3 regions of the Kribbella swartbergensis genome follow, and region 2 is predicted to be linked to each of the others. Evidence: riboswitches for the same ligand, from Rfam matches in the RefSeq annotation. Region 2 holds a riboswitch; each other region holds the start of a gene.

Region 1 (7,909 bases), on a different contig from region 2:
TGACGGTGACCAGAACGGTCGCGACCGAGGCAGCGGCCAGGTACGGCGCCAGTCGCCGGCGCCACGGCCTCGCGTGGACTGCCGGTCCCGCTCCGGCGGTGCGCTCGTGCACCGCGTTCCACAGGCGGTCGACGTCGACCCGAACCGCCGACGCGGCCCGGTCCAGTTCGGTCCTGAGTTGACGCTCGGTGTCGTTCATCGGTGATCCTCGAGTTCCGTGGCAAGCCGGGCCAGGCCGCGGCTGACGAGTGACTTGACGGTGCCGACGCGCACCCGCATGGCGGTCGCGATGTCGGCCAACGGCAGATCCAGCCAGTAGCGCAGTACCAGGGCCTCGCGCTGCCGAGGCGCCAGCCGATCGAGGGCCCGCATCAGGCCCAGGACGGACTCGTCGCGCTCGACCTGCTCGCTCGCGGGAGCCGCCGTGACGAGATGGACTGTCTTCCGGTCGGCGATTACCTTGCGGCGCTGCCGGCTCCGCACCTCGTTGACCACGATCCGGTTCAGGTACGCGATCACGTTCCCGATCCGGTGGTCGTCAGGTACGGCGTACAGGCGGCAGAACGCCTCCTGGACGACGTCCTCCGGATCCTCGGCTCCGAGCAGGTGCGCCAACCGCACCAGCCGGTCCGCGTGCGCCCGGAACAACACTTCGAACGGCGGATCGCCGGACGCCACCCCACCCGGATCGTCGGCGGCCACCAGGTCTCCCATCATCAGCCCCATACCTGAACGACGAACCCGTGGCCGAAAGGTTGAGTCGCCGGGGCCAACGTTCAGACGGGTCTGGTGGCCTTCAAGGCGAAGAGAAGTGGAATACGTGGTGCGTCGTCGGGGAGACGCCACCAGCCCTCAGGGGTTTGCTGCATGGCGGGCCAGCGCGGCCATTGCAGGACCTCGGACTCGCGCAGCGAGGTGATGGCCAGGCCGGTGGCGGCGAGGGTGGTGACGAGTTCGCCGAGGCCGTGCCGCCATTCGTAGCTGCGCTGGCGGCCGGGGACCTCGTCGCCGGTGTAGGTGACGGTCGAGTCGTGGGCGATCGGACCGCGGCCTTCGAGGTAGTCGGTGCGGATGGTCAGGTCGTCGGCTTCACCGGGGAGCGCGACCGGACGCAGTGCGTTGAGCAGCGGGTGGAACTCGACGATATACAGGACTCCACCGGGTTTGAGGAGCTCGCGGACGACCTTCGCCCACTGGTCGAGGTCAGGCAGATAGCAGAGCGCACCCTTGCCGGTGTAGACGATGTCGAACTGACGTCCCGGCAGCGCGTCCACCGCGTCGTACACATTGGCGTGCACGTACTCCACGTCCACCCCTGCTTCGGCCGCGATCCGCCGGGCCTGCTCCAGCGACCGCGCGGACAGATCCAGACCGGTCGTGCGCGCTCCCTGACGGGCGAACGCGATGGTCTCGGTCCCGAGGTGGCACTGCAGATGCAGTACGTCGCGCCCGTCGAGCGGACCGAGATCCTCCCACTCGTAGTCCGCGAACCAGAACTCCGCCGGCCGACTGTAGAAGTCGCTCGCCGCATGCAACGGCGCCCGGGCATCCCAGTCCGCCTCGTTCGCCGCCACCATCCGCAGTGCATCCGCATCCAGCGTCACCTGCCCAGCCTGCCAACCTGACGGGTCACGGTGGGTGGAGGGGCACAGTGCAGCAGTGTGCTCGTTCAAGGTTATGCGCTAACCTTGAACAGAGAAGGAGTGTGGTCATGGCGCGGGTGGAGCTACATCGGTGGCCCGGGCATCCGGACGGGTTCACCCGGGCGGAGCGGTTGGGCGGGTCGTACGAGCTGTACTTCCCGGATCCGTTGGCCGGGCGGACGTTCGACCTGAGCGACGAGGTGCTCGCCGCACTGGAGGATGCGGCCGGCGATCTCGGCCGCCTCGATGCGACTGCCGCCGTACTGACGAACAGCGAGGCGCTCGCACGACTGCTGCTCCGGGCCGAGGCCGTCGGGTCGTCCCAGATCGAAGGCCTGGTCGTCGGGGCGCGTCGGCTGCTGAAGGCCGAGGTACTGCGGGAGCGGCAGCGGGACGTGACCGCCGAGGAGGTGCTCGGCGCCGTCGACGCGATGACGTGGGCGACCGAGTCCGTGCAGGCCGGTGACAAACTCGAGGTCGAGCACCTGCTCGAGGCTCACCGGCGGCTGATGGCGCACTCGCCACATCCGGAGCTCGGCGGCGAGGTCCGGTACCTGCAGAACTGGATCGGCGGCCGCTCCCCCGCCGAGGCGTACTACGTCCCGCCGCCGGCTCAACTGGTCCCCGAACTCCTCGCCGACCTGATGGCCTTCGTCCGCGAATCTCCCCTGCCGGTGCTGGCGAAGACCGCGATCGCGCACGTGCAGTTCGAGACGATCCACCCCTTTGCCGACGGCAACGGCCGGACCGGTCGCGCGCTGATCCACCTGATCCTGCGCGCGGAGGGCCTGGTCCAGCGGACCGTCCCACCGGTGTCCCTGTCGCTGGCCACCCACGCGACGCAGTACGTCGAAGCGCTCACCGCCTTCAGGCACACGGGCAAGCCGACGAGTCCGCGCGCCCGGACGGCGGCCAACCAATGGCTGCTCATGTTCGCCGCCGCGTGCAGCCACGCGACCGCGGAGGCGGCCCGGTTCGAGCGGGCGGCGGCCGACCTCAAGGCCGCCTGGCGCGAGCGGGCCGCACCGGTCCGGGCCGGCTCGGCCGTGGAACTGCTGATCGAGACACTGCCCGCCGCGCCGGTGCTCACGCTGGCCGGCGCGGCCCGGCTGATCGACCGCTCGCAACAGGCCGCCAACCAGGCACTCGCCCGGCTGGTCGAGGCGCGCGTGCTGCGCGAGATCACCGACGGCCGCCGGAACAGGGTCTACGAGGCGCCTGAACTGATCGACGCCTTCACCCTGCTGGAACGACGTTTCGCCAGCCCGGCCGCCGACACCAGGATCGAGCCACCTACCAGACCAGTGCCACCGAGGCCAGAACCGACACACCGCGCACATTGACTTTCTCCTCCCGCTCGGGCAACAATTCGAACACATGTTCGATCCTGCCGCAAAATCCGACCCAGGAGCGTGAGGAAGTGTGATGCCGGAGCCGTTCGACTGGGACATCCTGCACCGCCCGTCGGCGATGGCGATGGTGCGCGGCCAGCTCGGCTTCAGCTGGATGGTGCTGTCGGGCCGGCTCGCCGAGCTGACCGACGAGCAGTACTTCTGGCAGCCGAGCGGCGAGGCGCTGACCGTCGTCCGCCGCCATTACGCCGGCCGGTTCCGGTCCCTCGGCTCCGGCGAATGGGTGGCCCAGTGGCCGGCCGAGCCCGACCACCGCGGGCCGCGCACGATCGCCTGGCTGATCGCGCATCTGACCGAGCAGTTCTTCGAGCGCTGGGAGTGGACGTTCGGCGAGCGGCGGCAAGGCCGGGCGGACATCACCTTGCACGGCAACGCCCGGGACGCGGTGGCCTGGCTGACGCACTGGGTGGACGCGTGGCAGGACTCGATCGCGGCACTCGACGAGGACGAGGTGATGACGGTCGGCCTCAGCCAGGCGTCCGAGCTCGACGCGGCCGAGCCGTTCGGCCACGTCGTACTGCGGCTCAACCGTGAGCTCATCCATCACGGCTCGGAGATCATGACGCTCCAGAATCTCTACGCGGCCGCAGCGTGAGCCCCCGGACCACAAGATGCGCGACACGCGGCGTGGCGCTACCACAAGATCTAGCTCCAGCCACCTAGCATCACTACTGCTGGTGGTTCGGAGCGACCGGCACCACAAGATGTGGGCCGCTCCGAGGCAAGAGGGGAATCCGGTGCGAGTCCGGAGCTGCCCCGCAACGGTGAGCGGAGACCGTCCGCGAGTCCGGATACCTGCCACCGGCGCGTGCACCGCCGGTGCGCGCGGTCCGAGACCTCGAGGGTGGGTCGCAGGGCGTGACGGCAGTAGACCCGGCCGGTGCTGCCTGTCCCGTCGTGCGCCCCATTCACGAGTCACGGACCTTCGAACTCACGTGGAAAGAGCATCTGTGACCGTCACTTCCTCATCACGACCGGCGGCCAACGGGCCGACGCGGTCGATCGAGCTGACCGTCGTACGCCGCGACGGCAGCACAACGGCGTTCGACCAGGGCAAGATCGCCGTCGCCATGACCAAGGCGTTCCTCGCCGTCGAGGGTGCCGACGCCACCGCGACACATCGGGTCCGGGACCTGGTGGCCGACCTGACCGGCCGGGTCGTCGACGCCCTGACCAGTCGCGGCCCCCGCCATCTTCAGGCCCGGCGCAGCGTCCACGTCGAGGACATCCAGGACCAGGTCGAGCTGGCGCTGATGCGCGCCGGTGAGCACCAGGTCGCCCGGGCCTACGTCCTCTACCGGGAGGAGCGCAGCAGGGCCCGCACGCCTGCGGACCCGGCCGGCGTCGCCGAGAAACCCACGATCACCGTCCGCGCCGCCGACGGCAGCACCGCGCCGCTGGACGTCGACCGGCTGCGCCTGATTGTTGCGGAAGCGGCCGACGGGCTCGACGCGGTCGATCCCGACCTCGTCCTGGACGAGACCCTCGGCTCCTGTTACGACGGCATCGCGCAGCACGAGGTGGAGCTCGCGCTGGTGATGGCCGCCCGGGCCTACGTCGAGACCGAGCCGCAGTACAGCTTCGCGGCGGCGCGTCTGCTGCTCGACCAGATCCGGCGCGAGACGCTCGGTCGGGTCCAGGGTGAGCCGCGCCAGGCCAGCCAGGCCGACATGGCCACGGAGTACGCGGCGTACTTCCCGGAGTACGTCCGGACCGGGATCGACGCGGGGCAGCTCGACCCGGAGCTGGCTGACTTCGACCTGGCTCGGCTCGCCGCCGCGATCCGGCCGGAGCGGGATCTCGACTTCACGTTCCTGGGTCTGCAGACGCTCTACGACCGGTATCTGCTGCACATCGACAAGGTCCGGTACGAGCTGCCGCAGGCGTTCTTCCTCCGGGTTGCGATGGGGATGGCGCTGCGGGAGGACGACCGGGAAGCGCGGGCGATCCAGTTCTACGAGCTGCTGAGCTCGTTCCGGTTCATGTCGTCGACGCCGACGCTGTTCAACTCCGGCACCACCCGGCCGCAGCTGTCGTCGTGTTTCCTGACCACCGTCCAGGACGACCTGGCGGGCATCTTCACCAAGATTCGCAACAACGCGCTGCTGGCGAAGTACTCCGGCGGCCTCGGCAACGACTGGACCCCGGTCCGCGGGATCGGCGCGAAGATCCGCGGCACCAACGGCGAGTCGCAGGGCGTCGTCCCCTTCCTCAAGATCGCCAACGACACCGCTGTAGCGGTCAACCAAGGTGGCAAGCGGAAGGGTGCGGTCTGTGCGTACCTGGAGACCTGGCACATCGACATCGAGGAGTTCCTCGATCTGCGCAAGAACACCGGCGACGAGCGTCGCCGGACCCACGACATGAACACCGCCAACTGGGTGCCCGACCTTTTCATGCAGCGGGTCGAGGCCGACGGCCAGTGGACGCTCTTCTCCCCCGACGAGGTCCCGGACCTCCATGACCTGTACGGCGCCGCGTTCGCCGAGGCCTACCGTCGTTGCGAGGAAGCCGCGGACCGTGGTGAGATCAGGGTGTTCCGCCGGGTCCGGGCGGTGGAGTTGTGGCGGCGGATGCTGACCGTGTTGTTCGAGACCGGACATCCCTGGATCACCTTCAAGGACGCCTGCAACCTGCGGTCGCCGCAGCAGCACGACGGCGTGGTCCACTCGTCGAACCTGTGCACCGAGATCACCCTCAACACCACCGTCGACGAGACGGCCGTGTGCAACCTGGGTTCGGTGAACCTGGTCGCGCACCTGACCGACGGCGGCCTCGACGCCGAACTGCTGCGCGACACCGTGAAGACGGCAGTGCGGATGCTCGACAACGTCATCGACGTGAACCTCTACACCACGCCCGAGTCCGAGCGCGCGAACCAGCGGCACCGCCCGGTCGGCCTCGGCCTGATGGGATTCGCCGACGCGCTGTTCGCGCTACGGATCCCGTACTCCTCCGACGCGGCCGTCGCCTTCGCGGACCGTTCGATGGAGCAGATCAGCTACCACGCGATCGAGGCGTCCAGCGACCTCGCGGCCGAACGCGGCCGCTACTCGACGTACGACGGTTCACTGTGGAGCCAGGGCGTTCTGCCGATCGACTCGATCGCTCTGCTCGAGACCGCGCGAGACGGCGACGTGATCGTCGACAAGACTACGATCCTCGACTGGGACGCCTTGCGCGCCAAGGTGCTCCGGGACGGTATGCGCAACTCGAACGTGATGGCGATCGCGCCGACCGCGACGATTTCCAACATCTGCGGGGTGAGTCAGTCGATCGAGCCGGCGTACAGCAACCTGTTCGTGAAGTCGAACATGTCCGGCGAGTTCACCGTGGCGAACCCGTACCTGGTCGCCGACTTGAAGGCGCGCGGCCTGTGGGACCAGGTGATGGTGTCGGATCTGAAGTACCACGACGGCGTCCTGGCCGGTATCGAGCGGATCCCGGCCGACCTGCGCGAGTTGTACGCCACCGCGTTCGAGATCGACCCGCACTGGTTGGTGCAGGCGGCGTCGCGGCGGCAGAAGTGGATCGACCAGGCACAGTCGCTGAACCTCTACATGGCGCAGCCGTCGGGACGGGCGCTGGACGAGCTCTACCGGTCGGCATGGCGCCATGGCCTCAAGACGACTTATTACCTCCGTTCCCAGTCAGCGACCCACGTGGAGAAGTCGACGCTGCAGGGCACCGACGGCCGGCTGAACGCCGTACCGGTTGCTCTGCCCGAGCTGAGTGGGGCCGCGTGCTCCATCGACGACCCGGATTGCGAGGCGTGCCAGTGACCCCCACCGGACTGGGCGAGATCGCCGTGGGCGCCTCCCGGGTGGAGGTGGCGGACAAGGCGATGATCAATGCGCGGGCGGACGTCAACCAGTTGCTCCCGTTGAAGTACCGCTGGGCGTGGGAGAAGTACCTTGCCGCCTGCAACAACCACTGGATGCCGACCGAGGTGTCCATGCAGGCCGATATCGCCTTGTGGAAGTCTCGTGACGGCCTCACCGAGGACGAGCGGTTGATGCTGAAGCGCAATCTGGGCTTCTTCGCCACCGCGGAGTCGCTGGTCGCGAACAACATCGTGCTGGCCGTGTACCGGCAACTGACCAACCCCGAATGCCGGCAGTACCTGTTGCGTCAGGCGTTCGAGGAGGCCGTGCACACGCACACCTTCCAGTACATCTGTACGTCGCTCGGCCTGGACGAAGGCGAGTTGTTCAACATGTACCGGGAGGTGCCGTCGATCTCGGACAAGGACGCCTGGGCGCTGAAGTACACCCGGCACCTGGAGGATCCGGACTTCCGCACCGGGACGCCGGAGGCCGACACCGCGTTCCTGCGGGACCTGATCGCGTTCTACGTGGTGTTCGAGGGGATGTGGTTCTACACCGGGTTCGCGCAGATCCTGTCGCTCGGCCGGCGCAACAAGATGGTCGGGATCGCCGAGCAGTACCAGTACATCCTGCGGGACGAGTCGATCCATCTGAACTTCGGCATCGACTGCATCAACCAGATCAAGCAGGAGAATCCGCACCTGTGGACGGCCGGGTTCCAGGCCGAGGTGCGGCAGATGCTGACCGAGGCGTGTGAGCTCGAGGTCGCCTACGGGCGGGCCACGATGCCGAATGGCATGCTCGGGCTGACCGCGGAACTGTGCGAGCAGTACATGCACTTCATCACCGACCGCCGCGCCGAACAGATCGGCCTCGCCCCGATCTTCGGCGAGACCCGCAACCCGTTCGGCTGGATGTCGGAGGTGATGGACCTGAAGAAGGAGAAGAACTTCTTCGAAACCCGCGTCATCGAGTACCAGTCGTCCAGCGGACTCAGCTGGGACTGACCTTCTAGATTGACTCCATG
Region 2 (7,909 bases):
GACTGTCACGTCGACCCGCGGCCGGCCGAGCTCCGAGAGCGGGACCACCTCGAACCCGGTGACCCGGCGCGACGCGTCGTCCCAGACCGGGCGGCAGCCGAGCAGCCACAGCACCTCAGCCAGGTCGTCGCCCTGGGTGCGCATGGCCGACGTGCCCCACACCGTCAGACCGACGGATCGCGGCCACTCCCCTGTCTCGGCCTTGTGCCGGTTCAGCAGCGAGTCGGCCAGCGCGACGCCGACATCCCATGCGTTGCGACTCGGGATCGCCTTCGGGTCGACCGCGTAGAAGTTGCGGCCGGTGGGCAGGACGTTGACCAGACCACGCGTCGGCGACCCCGACGGGCCGGCTTCGACGAAGCGGCCGTCCAGCGCGCGCAGTACGTTGGTCAGCTCGTCGCCGGTCCTGGCGAGCCGCGGCACGACCTCGGTGGCGGCGAAGGTCAGCGACGCCTCGACTCCGGCCGAGGACCGCCCGAGCACCTCGGCCACGACCACCGGCACCTTCGCCGCGTCCCAGCTCAGCGTCTCCATCCCGACGACGAGCTTCCGTGCGACCGCCTCCAGCAGATCGACGCCGTCCGCGCCCGTCACCGCGGGCAGATCGGCCAGCGTCGCCAGGTCGGTGAGGTCCACCGCACGTCCCGGGTCGGCCAGAAGCTCGGACTCGGAGACGCCGAAGGTCTCGCCCAGCGCCGTACGCAGACCTGGGATCGAGTACGACCCGCCCCAGAGCTGCCGGGCTCGCAGTACGGCGAGCACCAGGTTGATCCGCGCCTCTCCGGTCGGCGCATCACCGAGCACATGCAGCCCGTCGCGGATCTGCACGTCCTTGATCTCGCACAGATACCCGTCGAGATGCAGGACGAACTCGTCGAACTCCTCGTCGTCCGGCTTCTCGGAGGTGTGCAGGTCGTGGTGCAGCTGAGCGGCCTGGATCAGCGTCCAGATCTGGGCCCGCAGGGTCGGCACCTTGTCCGGGTCGAGCGCCTGCACGGTCGCGTACTCGTCGAGCAGATACTCGAGCTTCGCCATGTCGCCGTACGTCTCCGCCCGGGCCATCGGCGGCACCAGGTGATCGACGACGGTCGCGTGCGCACGCCGCTTCGCCTGGGTCCCCTCGCCGGGGTCGTTGACGATGAACGGGTAGACCATCGGCAGATTCCCGAGTACGGCGTCCGGCGCGCAGTCGGCCGCCAGACCGATGCCCTTACCCGGCAGCCACTCCAGCGTCCCATGCTTGCCCAGGTGTACGACGGCATGCGCGCCGAATCCGCCGTCGTCGACGGACGCCTCGAGCCAGCGGTACGCCGCCAGGTAGTGATGCGACGGCGCCATGTCCGGGTCGTGGTAGATCGCGACCGGGTTCTCCCCGAACCCCCGCGGCGGCTGGATCATCAGGACGACGTTCCCGAACCGCAACGCGGCCAGCGCGATCGCGGGCTCGTCCCCGGACGTGTCGACGTACAACTCCCCCGGCGGCGCCCCCCAGGCCTCGGTCATTGCCTCTCGCAACGATTCTGGGACGCGGCCGAACCACTGCTCGTACGTCGACAGCGGGATCTTCGCCACCGCGTTGGACAACTGCTCGTCGGTCAGCCAGTCCACGTCGTGACCACCGGCGGCGATCAGGCGATGGATCAGCCCGTCGCCTTCCAGCTCACCGACCTCGAGACCACCGAGGTCGTACCCGGCCTGCTGCAACTGTTCGAGCAGCACCACCGCCGACGCCGGGGTGTCGAGTCCGACCGCGTTTCCGATCCGCGCGTGTTTGGTCGGGTACGACGACAGCACCAGCGCGAGGCGCTTCTCGGCCGGCGGCACGTGCCGAAGACGCGCATGCGCAACCGCGATTCCGGCCAGTCGAGCGCAGCGCTCGGTGTCGGGCGCGTAGCGGGCCAGCCCGTCGGCGTCGTACGACTTGAAGGAGAACGGGATCGTGATCAGCCGCCCGTCGAACTCAGGGATCGCCACCTGAGTCGCTGCGTCCAGCGGGCTGACCGCCGCGTCGCTGGCAAGCCACTGCTCGCGCGTCGAGGTCAACGCGAGGCCCTGGATCAGCGGGATGTCGAGCGACGCGAGCGCACCCGCGTCCCAGGCGTCGTCCGAGCCACCCGCGCTCGCGTCGGCAGCGACCGATCCGCCCGCGGCGAGCAGGGTGGTGACCAGTACGTCGCACTTCCGCAGCAACTCGAAGAGTCCGGCGTTCTCGGCACTGTCCGGATCGAGTCCGCGGAGCGTGCCGCAGTACACCGGCAAGGGCTGGGCACCGGCGGCTGTCACCGCCGCGGACAGTGCGTCCACGAAGGCGGTGTTCCCCGAGATCTCGTGGGCGCGGTAGTACACGATGCCGACGACCGGGCGCTCGTCCTCGACGAACGTCCCGCGCACGCCGTACGCCGGGAGCGCCCGAGGCGGATCGAAGGCGTCGCCGGTCAGCAGCAGCGTGTCGCGGAGGAAGCCGGCCAGGTTGCGCAGGTTCTCCGCGCCGCCCTCGCGGAGATAGGCGAGGGCCTCCGTCACGGCACCGGCCGGCACGGTCGACAGCGACATGAGTTCGGCGTCCGGCGCGGACTCGCCGCTGACCACCACGGCCGGTTTGCCGGACGCGACGACGGCGTCGAGTCCTTCCTCCCAAGCCCGGCGGCCGCCGAGCAGGCGGACCACCACGATCTCGGCGTCCGCGAGCAGCGGATCGAGATCGTCCAGGTCGAGCCGGGCGGGGTTCGCGACCGTCCAGCCGGCCTCCGCCTCGGAGGCGGCGAGCAGGTCGGTGTCGGCAGTGGAGAGCAGCAGGAGGTTGGCGGGCATGCGCAACCGGTCCTTCCTCGGGGTGTCCACGCCCCGTCCGGAGGTTCGACGGCGGCAGTTCCTGACTCCCACGCAAGGTGGTCACAGTGGCGGGACCGTCCCGGACTCACACCGGGTTCCTGCTGATGCCGTCGGATGACCTGGCCGACTCTAGCCGACCGGAGTGTGTTCCACGTCGGGCGTGACGCAGAACTCAGCGGTGCATGGCGTAGTGGGCGGCGAGGAGGTCGGTGCCCCAGTCGTTGCGGAGGTCCCGCCAGACGGAGTGGATGTGGTTGGCGTTGTCCTGGGTGTTGTCGTACTCGGCGAGGAAGGTCGGGCCGGCGATCGAGTAGTAGTGGCGGTTGCCGATGCCGGGCTCGGTCTTGCCGGCCCAGGCGAAGGTGAGGCGCTCGATGCCGTGGTCGGTGATGTCCTGCCACGTCTGCAACCCGATCGGCCCGGCGGCACGTCCGACGTACTGGCCGACGAGGAGGCTGAGCACCTGGCGTTGTTCCGCGGTCATGTCGCCGTACGCCAGGCCGCGGTAGAGAACTGAGGGGTCGGCGACCGGGTCGTGGCGGGTGAGGATGTCGTCGGGGGCCTCGTCGGAGACCACCGCGATCGCGCGCTGGCCGGGCTCGAGCGCGTGCAGGAGCTGGAAGCCGAGGTCCTGCTCGGCCGCCAGGAAGCGCCGGCCGGCCTGCGGACCAGATGTGACCTCGGCCGGGTTCGACCCGATGAACTGCGGGGTGAACGCGATCCCGCCGTCGACGAGCGTCACGTGCAGCGCGAGGTGATGGCCGTTCAGGCGCCACGCCCACGGCTCTGTCCCGGCCGGGTCGCCGAGCACCCGGAGGAAATACCGCCCGCCGAGCACGGATCCTTCCCACTCCCCTGTCGGCGGCAGGTCGGGGATCCCGCGCAGGATGACCTCGGCCTCCAGCACCGCCATGGAGTCGGCCGCGCCGCGCTCGCTGCAACCGATCTCGACCAACCGCTCGGCCAGCCGCTGCTGCGCCGGCGTCAGCTCCGACAGCGGCAGACCCGGCCGATCACCCGGCAGGTACGTCCATTCCTTGTGATCGGGCGTGTCGAACGCCGCCCTGATCTTGTCCAGCTGGGCGGGTGTCAGACTCGCCAGCAGGTCGAGTACCGCTTCCCGGGTCTGCTCTACAACCATGCCGATCGCTCCCGTTCCGTCGGTTCGCCGGGTGTTCCCAGGTCCATCCTCACGCCTTTCGCCGGCTCACGATGGCAAGCATTGCTGCGGCTGCTGTCGCCGCCACGGCGACGCGCCGTGCGAGGGCGGCGGTACGGCGGACGTCCGCAACCGTCGGCGGGGGTCCGTCACCCAGCGTGCCGCGGTCCTCGTCATAGTCGCCGTACCTGTTCCGCCCACCGAGTCTCAGGTCGAGCGCACCGGCGAACGCGGCCTCGACCGGACCCGCGTTGGGACTCGGGTGCTTCGCGGCGTCCCGCTGCCACACCTCGACCGCCGCGCCCGGCCGCCCCGCCGCGAGCCCGGTCAGCAAGGCGCAGGCCCGCGCCGGGAGCAGATTGAGTACGTCGTCCAGCCGGGCAGCGGCCCACCCGAAGTTGAGGTACTTCGCCGACTTGTATCCGACCATCGCGTCCAGCGTGTTGGCGGCGCGGTAGCCGAGCAAGCCGGGGACGCCGAACACACCGCCCCAGAGCAGCGGGGCGACACACGCGTCGGACGTGTTCTCGGCCAGCGACTCCACGGTCGCACGGGCGAGTTCGTCGGCCTCGAGGTCGGTCGCGTCCCGCGCGCACAGGTGGCTCAAACGATCCCGAGCGGCCGGGATGTCCTTCTCCTCGAGCAGACCGGCCATCGCCTCGGCCTCGCGATCCAGGCTGCGGGCGCCGAGCACGGTCCACGTCGCGGCGGCAGTGACGAGCGTATGGACGATCGGCCGCTGTCGGGTCAGGCGTTCCACGATCGCTCCGGCGGCGGTCGCCGTACCGACGAGGACGGCCGTGTACGCCGTACCGGCTGTGCGGGAGTCGTCGTACCAATGCGTCTCCAGCCGGGTCGCGACCTGGCCGAAGCCGGCCACCGGGTGGTAGCGGCGGGGGTCGCCGACGAGGCGGTCGGCGGCGAAACCGAGAATCAGACCCAACGCTCTGGACACCCTCGGAAGTCTGCCAGGCGCCGGTGTGTAAGGGTGAGCGGCATGGGAATCGCGGAACTGCTCCGGGAGGCCGACGGGAGCGGGGACTTCGGGGTATGGCTGGGCCGGCTGGACGGCGTACCGGTGTTCGAGCATCAGGCGGAGCGGACGCACTACTCCGCCAGCACGATGAAATTGCCGGTGGCGATGGCGATGATGCGCAAGGTCGAGGCGGGTGAGCTGAAGCTCGACCAGCCGGTGACCGTGCACAACGATTTCGAGTCCGCGGCCGGCGGCCGCTTCGGCGTGAACCGGGACGAGGACGACGCGCCGACGACCTGGACGAAGCTGGGTACGCAGGTACCGCTGGGGTGGCTGGCGACAGAGATGATCACCCGGTCCAGCAACCTGGCGACGAACCTGGTGCTGGAACAGGTCGGGATCGAGGCGGCTCATGCGGTGCTCGCGGAGTCGACACTCGCCGGCTCCGAGGCGGCGGGTGAGGGAGCGGCGCTGTCCGGCCGGAGCGCGATCCGGCGCGGGATCGACGACCTGCCGGCGCGACGGGCCGGTATCAGCAACGAGATGAGCCCGGCCGGGCTGGCCGGCGTACTGGTTGCGGTGGGCAAGCAAGAAGGTGCCTCCGGCGACCACCTGCGCGACCTGCTGGCCCGGAACGAGTGGAACGGCGAGATCCCCGCGTTGCTGCCGGCCGGGACCAGGGTCGAACACAAGAACGGGTGGGACACCCGGATCCGCCACGACGGCGGCATCGTCCGCCCGCCGGACGCCGAACCGTTCGTGCTCGTGGTCTGTACGACCTCCGACCTGCCGGACGCGGACGCGCAGAAGCTGATCGCGTCGATCGCCTTGGAGGCCTGGAACCACCGGCACGAGTTGGAAGCCGTCCGATGAAGATCTCCACGCATCTGGTGTCCGCGCCGCTGCATACGCCGTTCGTGACGGCTCTGCGTACGGCGACGCACGCCGACTCGCTGCTGGTCGAGGTCAGCGACGGCTCGATCAGCGGCTGGGGCGAAGCACCGCAGGTCTGGAAGGTGACGGGCGAGTCGCTCGCCGGTGCGCAGGCGTGCGTCGAGGGTCCGATCGCCGCCGCACTGGACGGGCTCGGCCCGGATGACCTGACCGAGGCGCTGCGACGCGTGCAGAACGCTGCCGTCGGCAACTTCGGCGCCAAGGGCGCTGTCGACGTCGCGCTGCACGACCTGGCCGCCCGGCGTCGCGGGCAGACGCTGCACGGGTTCCTCGGCTCGACGATCGACACCGTGGCAACCGACGTCACGCTGTCGGCCGGGGACGCCGACGCACTGGCCGCCGCCGCGCGTGACCGGGTCGCGGACGGGTTCGACGTCCTGAAGGTGAAGGTCGGCACCGGTGACGCCGCCTCCGACGTCGCGCGGGTCCGCCGGATCCGCGCCGAGATCGGTCCCGGCCCTCGGCTCCGCCTGGACGCGAACCAAGGGTGGACACGCCGCGACGCCGTCACCGCGATCCGCGCGCTGGAGGACTGCGACCTCGAACTGGTCGAGCAGCCGGTGCCCGCCGCCGATCTCGAGGGGATGGCTTGGGTGACCGACCGGGTCGGTACGCCGATCCTCGCCGACGAGTCCGTGTACGGCGTCCGCGACCTGGTCGCCGTGATCCGGCACGGAGCCGCCGACATGGTGAACGTGAAGCTGGCCAAGTGCGGCGGCCTCGGGCCGGCCCGGACGCTGCTCGAACTGGCCCGGGAGCACGGGATCAGGACGATCGTCGGATCGATGATGGAAGGCCCGGTCGGCGTCGGCGCGGCGGCCGCACTCGTGTCGGCGTACCCGACGTCGGCGGTCAACGACCTGGACGCCGCCTGGTGGCTGCGCGAGCCTCCGGTGACCGGCGGAATCCGCTACGACGGCGCGCTGATCCACCTGCCTTCGGCTGCTGGACTCGGCGTGACAGGCTTGACCGTATGAAGCTAGTCGCCGCCAAAGTCCCGGTCAGCACCGTGTGGACCGCACCGGACGCGCCCCGGGACATCGACGCCCCTGCGATCGCCGCCCAGCCCGACGTGGCCGCGTGGGCCAAGTCGATGGACACCGAGACCCGGCTCGGCCTGCACGGCCGGACGCTGACCCAGCTGCTGTTCGCCGAGCCCGTGCTGGTGCGGTCCGAACGCGACGGGTGGTCGGAGATCATCGCGCCGTGGCAGCCGTCGTCACAGGACGCGCTCGGCTATCCCGGCTGGGTGCCGTCGAGTCACCTCGGTGAGCTGCCCGGGGCCGCATCCGACCCGGTCGCCGTCGCCGTACCCACTGCTGCACTGCTGGCCGAGCCGCGTGGTGATGCTCAGGTGCTGGGCGAACTGTCGTTCGCCACGGTGCTCGCGTCCGTTGAGCACGCGGACGGGTACACGCGGGTGGCGACTCCGGATGGTGGGTCGGGCTGGCTGGCGGACGACGTACTGCGGTCCGGTCCGGGCTCGGCCGAGGACCGGCTGCGGCTGGGGTCGCAGTTCCTGGGGCTCGAGTACCTGTGGGGAGGTACGTCGGCGTACGGGCTGGACTGCTCGGGGCTGGTGCATACGGTCAGCCGGGTGCTCGGTGTGCGGACGCCGCGCGACGCGCACGACCAGGCGGACACGCTCGAGAACATCCCGTTCGACCAGGCACAGCCGGGGGACCTGTACTTCTTCGCCCGGCCCGGCAAGGCCGTCCACCACGTCGGCTTCGTCTCGCCGGAAGGCATGCTGCACGCCTCGGAGACCGGCAAGCGCCTGGAGAACGAGCCCGTCTCCGACGAACGCCGCGCCACCCTGGTCACCGCCGCCCGCCTCTAGCCGCCGTCCCGGCACACGCAAGTCGCCCCGGACCGAGTGGTCCGGGGCGACTTGGTGTCTGGGGTGTCAGGCCTTCTTGGCGTCGGTCTCCTCCGGCTCGCGGAGGGCGTCCAGCTCGGCCTTCGTGTGGTCGTCGAGCCGGCCATCG
Region 3 (7,909 bases), on a different contig from region 2:
TCCACGCCGTTCCCGATCCAGGCGGCGACGCTGCCCGACTCGCTGGCCGGCAAGGACGTGCTCGGACGCGGCCGGACCGGCTCCGGCAAGACGTACGCGTTCGTGCTGCCGGTGCTCGCCCGCCTCGCCGCGAGCGGAGCGAAGCGCAGGCCGAAGCACCCGCGGGCGCTGATCCTCGCGCCGACGCGTGAGCTGGCGACCCAGATCCAGGCGTCGATCACGCCGCTGGCCGACGCGCTCGGCCTGCGCACGATGACGATCTTCGGCGGGGTCGGCCACGGCCCGCAGATCAACGGTCTGCGCCAGGGCGCCGACATCGTGGTCGCCTGCCCCGGCCGGCTCGAGGATCATCTCCAGGCAGGGCACGTGAAGCTCGACGCGATCGAGATCACCGTCCTGGACGAGGCCGACCACATGGCCGATCTCGGCTTCCTGCCCGCGGTACGGCGCATCCTCGGGGCGACCCCGTCCGGTACGCAGCGGTTGCTGTTCTCGGCCACGCTGGACGCCGGCGTCGACGTACTCGTGCAGCGGTTCATGACCGCCCCGGTCACGCACAGCGTGGACTCGGCGCAATCACCGGTCGCGAAGATGACCCATCACGTGCTGCACGTCCAGGCCGATTCCCGGCTGCCGGTGCTGGTCGACCTGACCGCGGCGCCGGGCCGTTCGCTGGTCTTCACCCGGACGAAGTACGGCGCCAAGTCGCTCACGAAGAAGCTGATCGCCCAGGGCGTTCCGGCGGTGGAGTTGCACGGCAATCTGTCGCAGGGCGCCCGGACCCGGAACCTCGAGGCCTTCGGCAACGGTACGGCGAAGACGCTGGTGGCCACCGACATCGCGGCGCGCGGTATCCACGTCGACGACGTCGCGCTGGTGATCCACGCGGACCCGCCGATCGAGCACAAGGCGTACCTGCACCGCTCCGGCCGGACCGCCCGCGCGGGCGCCGAGGGCACCGTCGTCACCTTGATGACCGACGACCAGGTCCGCGACGTCCGTGACCTCACCCGCAAGGCCGGCATCGCCGCGAAGATCACCAGGCTCACCAGCGGCGATCCGCTCCTCGCCGAGTTGGCCCCCGGTGAACGCCGCTTCGTGGAGCCGCCGGTCGCGACACCGGACAGCGCCCGCGCGTCCACCGGTGGTGGGTCAGGTCGAGGCAACCGTCGTCGGCGCGGCTCACAGTCGGCGACCGGTCAGCGGCCCGGCGGTCAGCGTTCTGGCGGTCAGCGTTCCGGAGACGCGGGTGGCGCGAAGTCGGGTGGGCCGGCGCGTGGTCGCGGCCGCTCGAAGTCCGCGAGCACGCCGAAGACTTACAGCACCAGCACGCCGGGCTCCAGCACTCGCCCGGCCGGTGCCGCCGCATTCTCCGCCGGCAGCCGCGCCGGGGCTGCCCGTCGCGGTCGCTGAGCCCGCGGCCGTCGAGCTGACGCAAGGCCTGGTCAGGCGCTGCCTGACCAGGCCTTGTGCACGCCCAGCTGGTGCGCGCCGTCGCGGTGGACCGGCGAGCCGGGCGGTACGGTGCGTTGGTGAACGTCGTCGCGCAGGTGTTCGTCGTGCTGGCCGGGCTGTTTCATGTCGCGGTGTTCGCGATGGAGAGCCTGTTGTTCCGGAAGCCGAGTACGTACCGGCGGTTCCGGGTCAAGGACGACGCCGAGGCCGCGGTCGTGAGGCCGTGGGCGTTCAACCAGGGGTTCTACAACCTGTTCCTCGCCCTCGGGGCGCTCGGCGGGCTGATCGCCGGCGGTGGCGGGGGTTGCGCGGTCGCGCTGTTCAGTTGTGCGTGCATGGCCGGTGCCGGTGTCGTCCTGGTCGCGACCGACCGCCGGATGGTGCGGGCCGCCGCCGCGCAGGCCGTCCCGCCGATCCTCGCTCTGGTGTTCGCCGCGGTTCTCTAGTTGACTTCAAGTGCAGTTGATGTCCGAGGGTTCTCGCATGACGACGACTGCCGCGGACCCGATCACCACTGAACCGACGACCGGTGGTGTGCTCTCACCGCAGTACCGGGCGCTCACCGTCGGGATGGTCGCGCTGATCACTCTGGTCGCGTTCGAGTCCCTGGCTGTCACCACCGCGATGCCGACCGTCGCCCAGGCGCTGGACGGCCTTTACCTCTACGCGCTCGCGTTCGGCGGGCCGCTGGCCTCCGCTGTGGTGGCGATGGTTGTCTCCGGGACCTGGAGCGACCTCAAAGGGCCGACCCGCCCGCTCTGGCACGGGACCGCGTGGTTCCTGGCCGGCCTGATCATCGCCGGTCTGGCACCGACGATGGAGATCCTCGTCGCCGGTCGCATCATCCAGGGCTTCGGGTCCGGTCTGCTCACGGTCGCCCTGTACGTCGTGGTCGGCCGGCTCTACCCGGCCAGGCTGCGGCCGCGCATCTTCGCCGCGTTCGCCACCGGCTGGGTCGTACCTTCCCTGGTCGGCCCTGCGATCGCCGGTCTGATCGTCGAGCACACCAGTTGGCGGATCGTCTTCCTCGCCGTACCGGTCATCGCCATCCCGGCGGCGCTCGTGATGCGGCCCGGCCTGGCCCGCGGCGCTGCTCAGGAAGTACGGCCGGGTCGGCTGTGGGACAAGCGGGCGCTGTTGGCGGTGGCGGCGGCGGTCGGCGTCGGCCTGCTCCACTACGGCGGTCAGCAGCACGGCGTACTGCGGATCGTCCTGCTCGCGATCGGTCTTGCCGGTGTGGTCGCGTTCGCGCCGAAGCTGCTGCCGAGCGGCACCTTTGTTTTCCGGTCGGGTCTGCCGTCGGTCGTCGCGTTGCGGGGGCTGGTCGCCTCGGCAGGCTTCGGTGCCGAGGTGTTCCTGCCGCTGATGCTGACCCGGGAACGCGGCCTGTCCCCGGCCCTGGCCGGTCTGGTGCTGACGGTCAGCGCGCTGAGCTGGACCGCTGCCTCCTGGTACCGCGGCCGGCCCAACCAGCCGTTCTCCCACGCGGTCTTCCTGCAAGCCGGCATGGTGTCGATCATGCTCGGCATCGTCACCGCCGCCCTGACCTTGAACGACAACGTCCCGGTCGTGGTCGGCATCCTCGGGTGGAGCCTCACCGGTCTCGGCATGGGGACCGTCTTCCCGACCCTGTCGGTGCTGGTGCTCGAGTACTCCGAACGCGACGCCCAGGGTGCCAACAGCTCCGCACTGCAGTTGAGCGACTCGTTGTCCACAGCAACGGTCTTGGCCGTCGGCGGTTCTCTCTTCGCCGTGCTGGAGCCGCGCTCCGCGGTGACCGCCTATCTCGTCGCCTTCGGCCTCCCGGCTCTGCTCGCCCTGCTCGGCGCACAGGCCGGACGCCGAACGGCCCGGTGACCTACTCCTTCGAGCCGGTGACGGCGATGCTGGCCCCGAGGCCGATGATCATCAGGCCGCCGGCCCCGCCGACCAGCTCGAGGCGGCGCGGCGACCGGGCGAACCACTCGCGAGCGGTACCGGCGACGAGCGCCCAGGCGCTGTCCGAGACCAGGGCGATCAGGATGAAGATCAGGCCGAGCAGCAGGATCTGGAGCCACGCCGGGCTGCCCGCGTTCGGGTCGACGAACTGCGGCAGCGCGGCGGCGAAGAACACGGCGGTCTTGGCGTTGGTGACGCCGACGAGGAAGCCCTGACGCATCGTCCGGCGGCTGTTGCCCGGCTTCACCGCACTCGTCATCGCGGTCACCAGGGACTTGCGGTGGCGGAAGGCCTGGACGCCGAGATAGATCAGGTACGCCGCTCCGGCCAGCTTCACCACGGTCAAGGCGATCGCGCTGGCGGCGATCAGGGTGCCGAGGCCGAGGGCGACCGCGATCAGCATGACCGCGGCGCCGACGGTGTTGCCGACCATCGTCAGCACCGCCTCGCGCCGCCCGACGGCCAGCGCGCGTCCGACGATGAACAGCACACTCGGACCGGGGACGACGATGATGATGAACGCGGTGATCGCGAAGGCGACCAGGTGATGGGCGGACGGCATCTGCTCAGGGTAAGGGCGGCCGTGGGGAACGTCACCCCGGTTCCGGCAGCGTTGACCCCCTCGATCCCCACCGATACGGTTCGGGGGACAACCTGCGGTGCCAGGAGGGAAGCCGGTGAGAGTCCGGCACGGCCGCGCCACTGTGAGCGAGCACTGCTCGTGAGTCAGGACGCTCGGGCACCAGCAGCCTTTCGAAGGGGACGCGCACTTCCCCAGGAGGTTCAGATGGCAGCTCCTGCCCGCACTCTCGCCGTACCGGCCGTTTCTCCCCGTCTTCTCGCCGTCGCGCTGCTCAGCGTCGGCGTACTGCTCCTGCTCGGCTACCTGGTCGCCTTCGACCAGGGTGCGGTGTCCCAGTCCGGGATGTACCTGCACGAGCTGATGCACGACGGCCGCCACCTGCTCGGCGTGCCCTGCCATTAGCCGCATGCGCACCTTCGGATCGCTCCTGGTGCGCGGACTGATCGTCGGACTCTTCGCCGGCCTGCTGGCCGGAGCGTTCGCGTACTCGATGGGCGAGCCGCACATCGACGCCGCGATCGCGATCGAGGAAGCCGGCGGCGCGCACACCCATTCGCACGACCAAGGCGAAACCGCTGCCTCCGGGGAGGCGCCGCTCGTCAGCCGCGACGGCCAGCGGGCCGGCCTGTTCCTCGCCACCACGCTGTACGGCGTCGCCCTCGGCGGCGTCTTCGCCGTCGCGTTCACCCTGCTCCGGCGCAAGCTGCGGACCGGCAACGACTCGTACGCCGCTCTGGGCCTGGCCGCGGCCGGATTCGTCGGCATCGTGCTCGTGCCGTTCCTGAAGTACCCGCCGAATCCTCCGGCGGTCGGCGATCCCGAGACGATCACCCGCCGTACGGTGACCTATCTGCTGACCCTGGTGATCGGTCTGCTCGCGGTGTGGGCCGGTGTGGCCGCCTCCCGGTGGGCCGCCCGGTTCGGTGACGTCGCGCGACTGGCCGGTGGTGTCGCGGCCTTCCTTGCGACGGTCGTGGCGGCGTACCTGATCCTGCCCGCGATCAACGAGGTTCCGGGGTCGTTCCCCGCTACGCTGCTCTGGCAGTTCCGGTTCGCCTCACTCGGTACGCAGGCGACGCTGTGGCTCCTGCTCGGTTTCGGGTACGCCGCCGCGGTGGATCGCCGGCTCTCCCGACAGAAGGTGGTTGCCGCGTGAGCGGGTTGAAACTGGTCGCCCATGCCCTGACTCCCGCGTTGCGCGGACTCGTCCTCGGTGGAGACGCCGAGCCGGATCCGGCGAGCCTGTCGGCCGCTCGCGAATTCGAGTTCGAGGCCGATGCCGTGTACGCCGGGCCGGAGCGAGCCGCCGTACTCACGGCCGAGGCGCTCGGCCTCACCCCGGTCGTCGAGGAGGCGCTCCGGGATCGGGAGTACGGCGAATGGACCGGGCGTGAGCTCGAGGAGTTGCTGGGCGCCGAGCCGGAGCGGGTGGCCGCCTGGCTCGAGCGGCCGCACACCGCGACACCGGGTGGCGAGACGGAGAACGACGTACTCACCCGGGTGGCGGACTGGCTCGGAGACCTCGCTCAGCAGGACGACGACAGCCGTTCGATCGTGGCCGTCGTCCACCCGGCGGTCGTCCGGGCGATGGTGTTGTACGTGCTGGATGCCCCGGCGGAGTCCTTGCGTCAGGTCGACGTCCGGCCGCTCGCCACCGTCACCCTCACCCGGTCCGACGGCTCCTGGTCCCTGGCCTTCCACTGAGCCGAACCCGCAGGCGAATCGCGGCGTCGCGTCGCGTTCGGTGCGGTCAAGGTGTATGACGGGGGTGTGACGCTCACCGAAGCGCGGAACTTCCTCCGCTCGGAACTACTCGCCGTCGCGGCGACGGTCGTCCCGGACCAGACACCGGTGGTGACGCAGGATGTCGGCCCGGTGAACCAGGGCGCCCTGTCCGACGACCGCGGCCCGGAGTCCGTGTGCACGATCACGGTCGAGACCGGCGACCCCACGTCGCCGGATCCGGAGGCGCTGATCACGTTCGCCGCCGAGACGCTGGCGGCACGCGGCTGGAAGGTCGAGCCGGAGCCGGCCGACGACGGCAAGTACCGCGTCAACGCGCGGCGCGAAGGCTACGACCTCACCGTCGACGCCCAGAGCACCGACTGGCGGATCACCTTCACCGGCCAGACGCCGTACGCCGACGACGTCTGATCAACTCGTCGCGGCCCGCTCGGCGGCACTGCGCAGTACGCAGAACTCGTTGCCCTCGGGGTCGTGCATGGTGACCCACCCGGTGCCGTCGGGCTCCCGGCGGTCGTATGCGATGGTGGCGCCGAGCGTGAGGAGCCACTCGACCTCCTCGTCGCGCGGACCGTCCGGCTCGAGATCCAGGTGGACGCGGTTCTTGACCGTCTTCTCGTCGTTGTTCTGCTCGAAGAGCAACGTCACCGAGTCCGTCACGACGGCCGCGTACGGGTCGCCCGGCTGGTCGTCGTCGGGTCGTGGGGCCTTCAGCACCTTCAGCCAGAAACCGGCCAGCTCGTAGGGGTCATGGGCATCGAAGGTCACCGTACGCACGCGCGAGGTCATGCGCCGAGACTACTTCCGGAAGAACAGCCGGTCCGCCGGGATCGCCGGGTCGAGGTACGGCGTGAAGCCGGCGGCGACGGCCAGATCGGTGAGGGCGCCGGGCATCCAGCGGTGGACGTGGACGTTCATCGGGTGCCCGCCGTACCCGGAGGTCTTGTGGGTGGACTCCTCGCCGACGTGGAACCCGAGGGCGAGGACCCCGCCCGAGGCGAGCACCCGGTGGAACTCGGCGAACGCCTGTGGCACCACGTCGCGCGGCAGGTGGATGATCGACCACCAGGAGATGACGCCGCCGAGCTCGCCGTCCGGCAGGTCCAGGGCGGTCATCGAGCCGACCCGGAAGTCCAGATCCGGATGGTCGCGCCGCGCGACCTCGATCATGCCCGGTGACAGGTCGATGCCGATGACCTGAAGACCTCGCTCGTGCAGCAGACCGGTCAGTCGCCCCGGTCCACAGCCCGCGTCGAGCACCGGCCCCGGACCGGCCAGCTTGGTGAACAGGTCGAGGGTCACGGGCTCGTCCGGCGGGCCGTCCTGCACGAGGTCGGCGTACGCGGCGGCGACGGTGTCGTACGAGGTCCTGATGTCGTCCAGCTGATCGGTCACGGCGCGACCCTAGAGGGCCGCGCCGACAGAACCGCGGTTCAGGCCTTGCCGAGGGTCTGCTTCTGCCTGCCGAGCCCCTGGATCTCCAGCTCCATCGTGTCGCCGGGGGCCAGGTACGGGAACCGGCCGGACAGCGCGACGCCCTCCGGGGTGCCGGTGTTGACGATGTCCCCCGGGCTCAGCGTCATGTACTGCGACAGGTCGCGGATCAGCGCCGCGACGGTGAAGATCATGTCCCGGGTGTTCGAGTCCTGCCGCGGCTCGCCGTTCACCCAGGACTTCAGATCGAGGTTCTGGACGTCGTCGATCTCGTCGGCCGGGACCAGCGCCGGGCCGAGCGGGTTGAAGGTCTCGCAGCACTTGCCCTTCGACCACTGCCCTCCGGACTGCTCGATCTGGAAGGCCCGCTCCGACACGTCGTTCGAGACGGCGTACCCGGCGACACAGGCGAGCGCCTCCTCGTCCGACTCGACGTACCGGGCCTGCTTGCCGATGACCACGGCGAGCTCGACCTCCCAGTCGGTCTTGGTCGCGCCGCGCGGCACCAGCACCTCGTCGTACGGGCCGACGACGGTGTTCGGGTGCTTGAAGAAGACGATCGGCTGCTTCGGCGGCTCGGCGCCGGACTCGGCGGCGTGCGCGGCGTAGTTCTGGCCGATGCAGACCACCCCGGCCGGGCGCGCGATCGGGGCACCGACTCGCAGGCCCTCGACGTCGGCCGCCGGGAGGTCACCGGCCTCGAGCGCGGCGCGGGCGCGGGCGATGCCGTCCGCGGCCAGGAACGCGCCGTCGATG

What was found. A riboswitch is a leader RNA that binds a small molecule or an ion and turns the genes downstream of it on or off. The one in region 2 is predicted to bind cobalamin.
Region 1: linked by a shared signal. The riboswitch ahead of ACYVOK_RS25100 (ribonucleoside-diphosphate reductase subunit alpha) and the one ahead of cobN (cobaltochelatase subunit CobN) in region 2 are both predicted to bind cobalamin.
Region 3: linked by a shared signal. The riboswitch ahead of ACYVOK_RS05695 (CbtB domain-containing protein) and the one ahead of cobN (cobaltochelatase subunit CobN) in region 2 are both predicted to bind cobalamin.

The regions. Positions count from the first base shown of each region.
Region 1 is NZ_BAAGPM010000026.1:217,464-225,372, reverse strand. It holds gene ACYVOK_RS25125 (hypothetical protein) at 1-199, opposite strand, end outside; gene ACYVOK_RS25120 (RNA polymerase sigma factor) at 196-726, opposite strand; gene ACYVOK_RS25115 (class I SAM-dependent methyltransferase) at 777-1,604, opposite strand; gene ACYVOK_RS25110 (Fic family protein) at 1,712-2,986, shown strand; gene ACYVOK_RS25105 (DinB family protein) at 3,069-3,650, shown strand; cobalamin riboswitch at 3,717-3,872, shown strand; gene ACYVOK_RS25100 (ribonucleoside-diphosphate reductase subunit alpha) at 4,006-6,837, shown strand; gene ACYVOK_RS25095 (ribonucleotide-diphosphate reductase subunit beta) at 6,834-7,889, shown strand.
Region 2 is NZ_BAAGPM010000014.1:86,193-94,101, reverse strand. It holds gene cobN (cobaltochelatase subunit CobN) at 1-2,811, opposite strand, end outside; cobalamin riboswitch at 2,848-2,975, opposite strand; gene ACYVOK_RS07250 (DUF3500 domain-containing protein) at 3,005-3,973, opposite strand; gene ACYVOK_RS07245 (cobalamin biosynthesis protein) at 4,023-4,946, opposite strand; gene ACYVOK_RS07240 (serine hydrolase) at 4,989-5,840, shown strand; gene ACYVOK_RS07235 (mandelate racemase/muconate lactonizing enzyme family protein) at 5,837-6,898, shown strand; gene ACYVOK_RS07230 (C40 family peptidase) at 6,895-7,761, shown strand; gene ACYVOK_RS07225 (TerC family protein) at 7,828-7,909, opposite strand, start outside.
Region 3 is NZ_BAAGPM010000008.1:414,160-422,068, reverse strand. It holds gene ACYVOK_RS05715 (DEAD/DEAH box helicase) at 1-1,413, shown strand, start outside; gene ACYVOK_RS05710 (DUF1304 domain-containing protein) at 1,470-1,901, shown strand; gene ACYVOK_RS05705 (MFS transporter) at 1,939-3,312, shown strand; gene ACYVOK_RS05700 (LysE family translocator) at 3,314-3,955, opposite strand; adenosylcobalamin (AdoCbl) riboswitch at 4,060-4,130, shown strand; gene ACYVOK_RS05695 (CbtB domain-containing protein) at 4,181-4,378, shown strand; gene ACYVOK_RS05690 (CbtA family protein) at 4,383-5,132, shown strand; gene ACYVOK_RS05685 (histidine phosphatase family protein) at 5,129-5,680, shown strand; gene ACYVOK_RS05680 (hypothetical protein) at 5,747-6,130, shown strand; gene ACYVOK_RS05675 (VOC family protein) at 6,131-6,508, opposite strand; gene ACYVOK_RS05670 (class I SAM-dependent methyltransferase) at 6,518-7,114, opposite strand; gene ACYVOK_RS05665 (fumarylacetoacetate hydrolase family protein) at 7,153-7,909, opposite strand, start outside.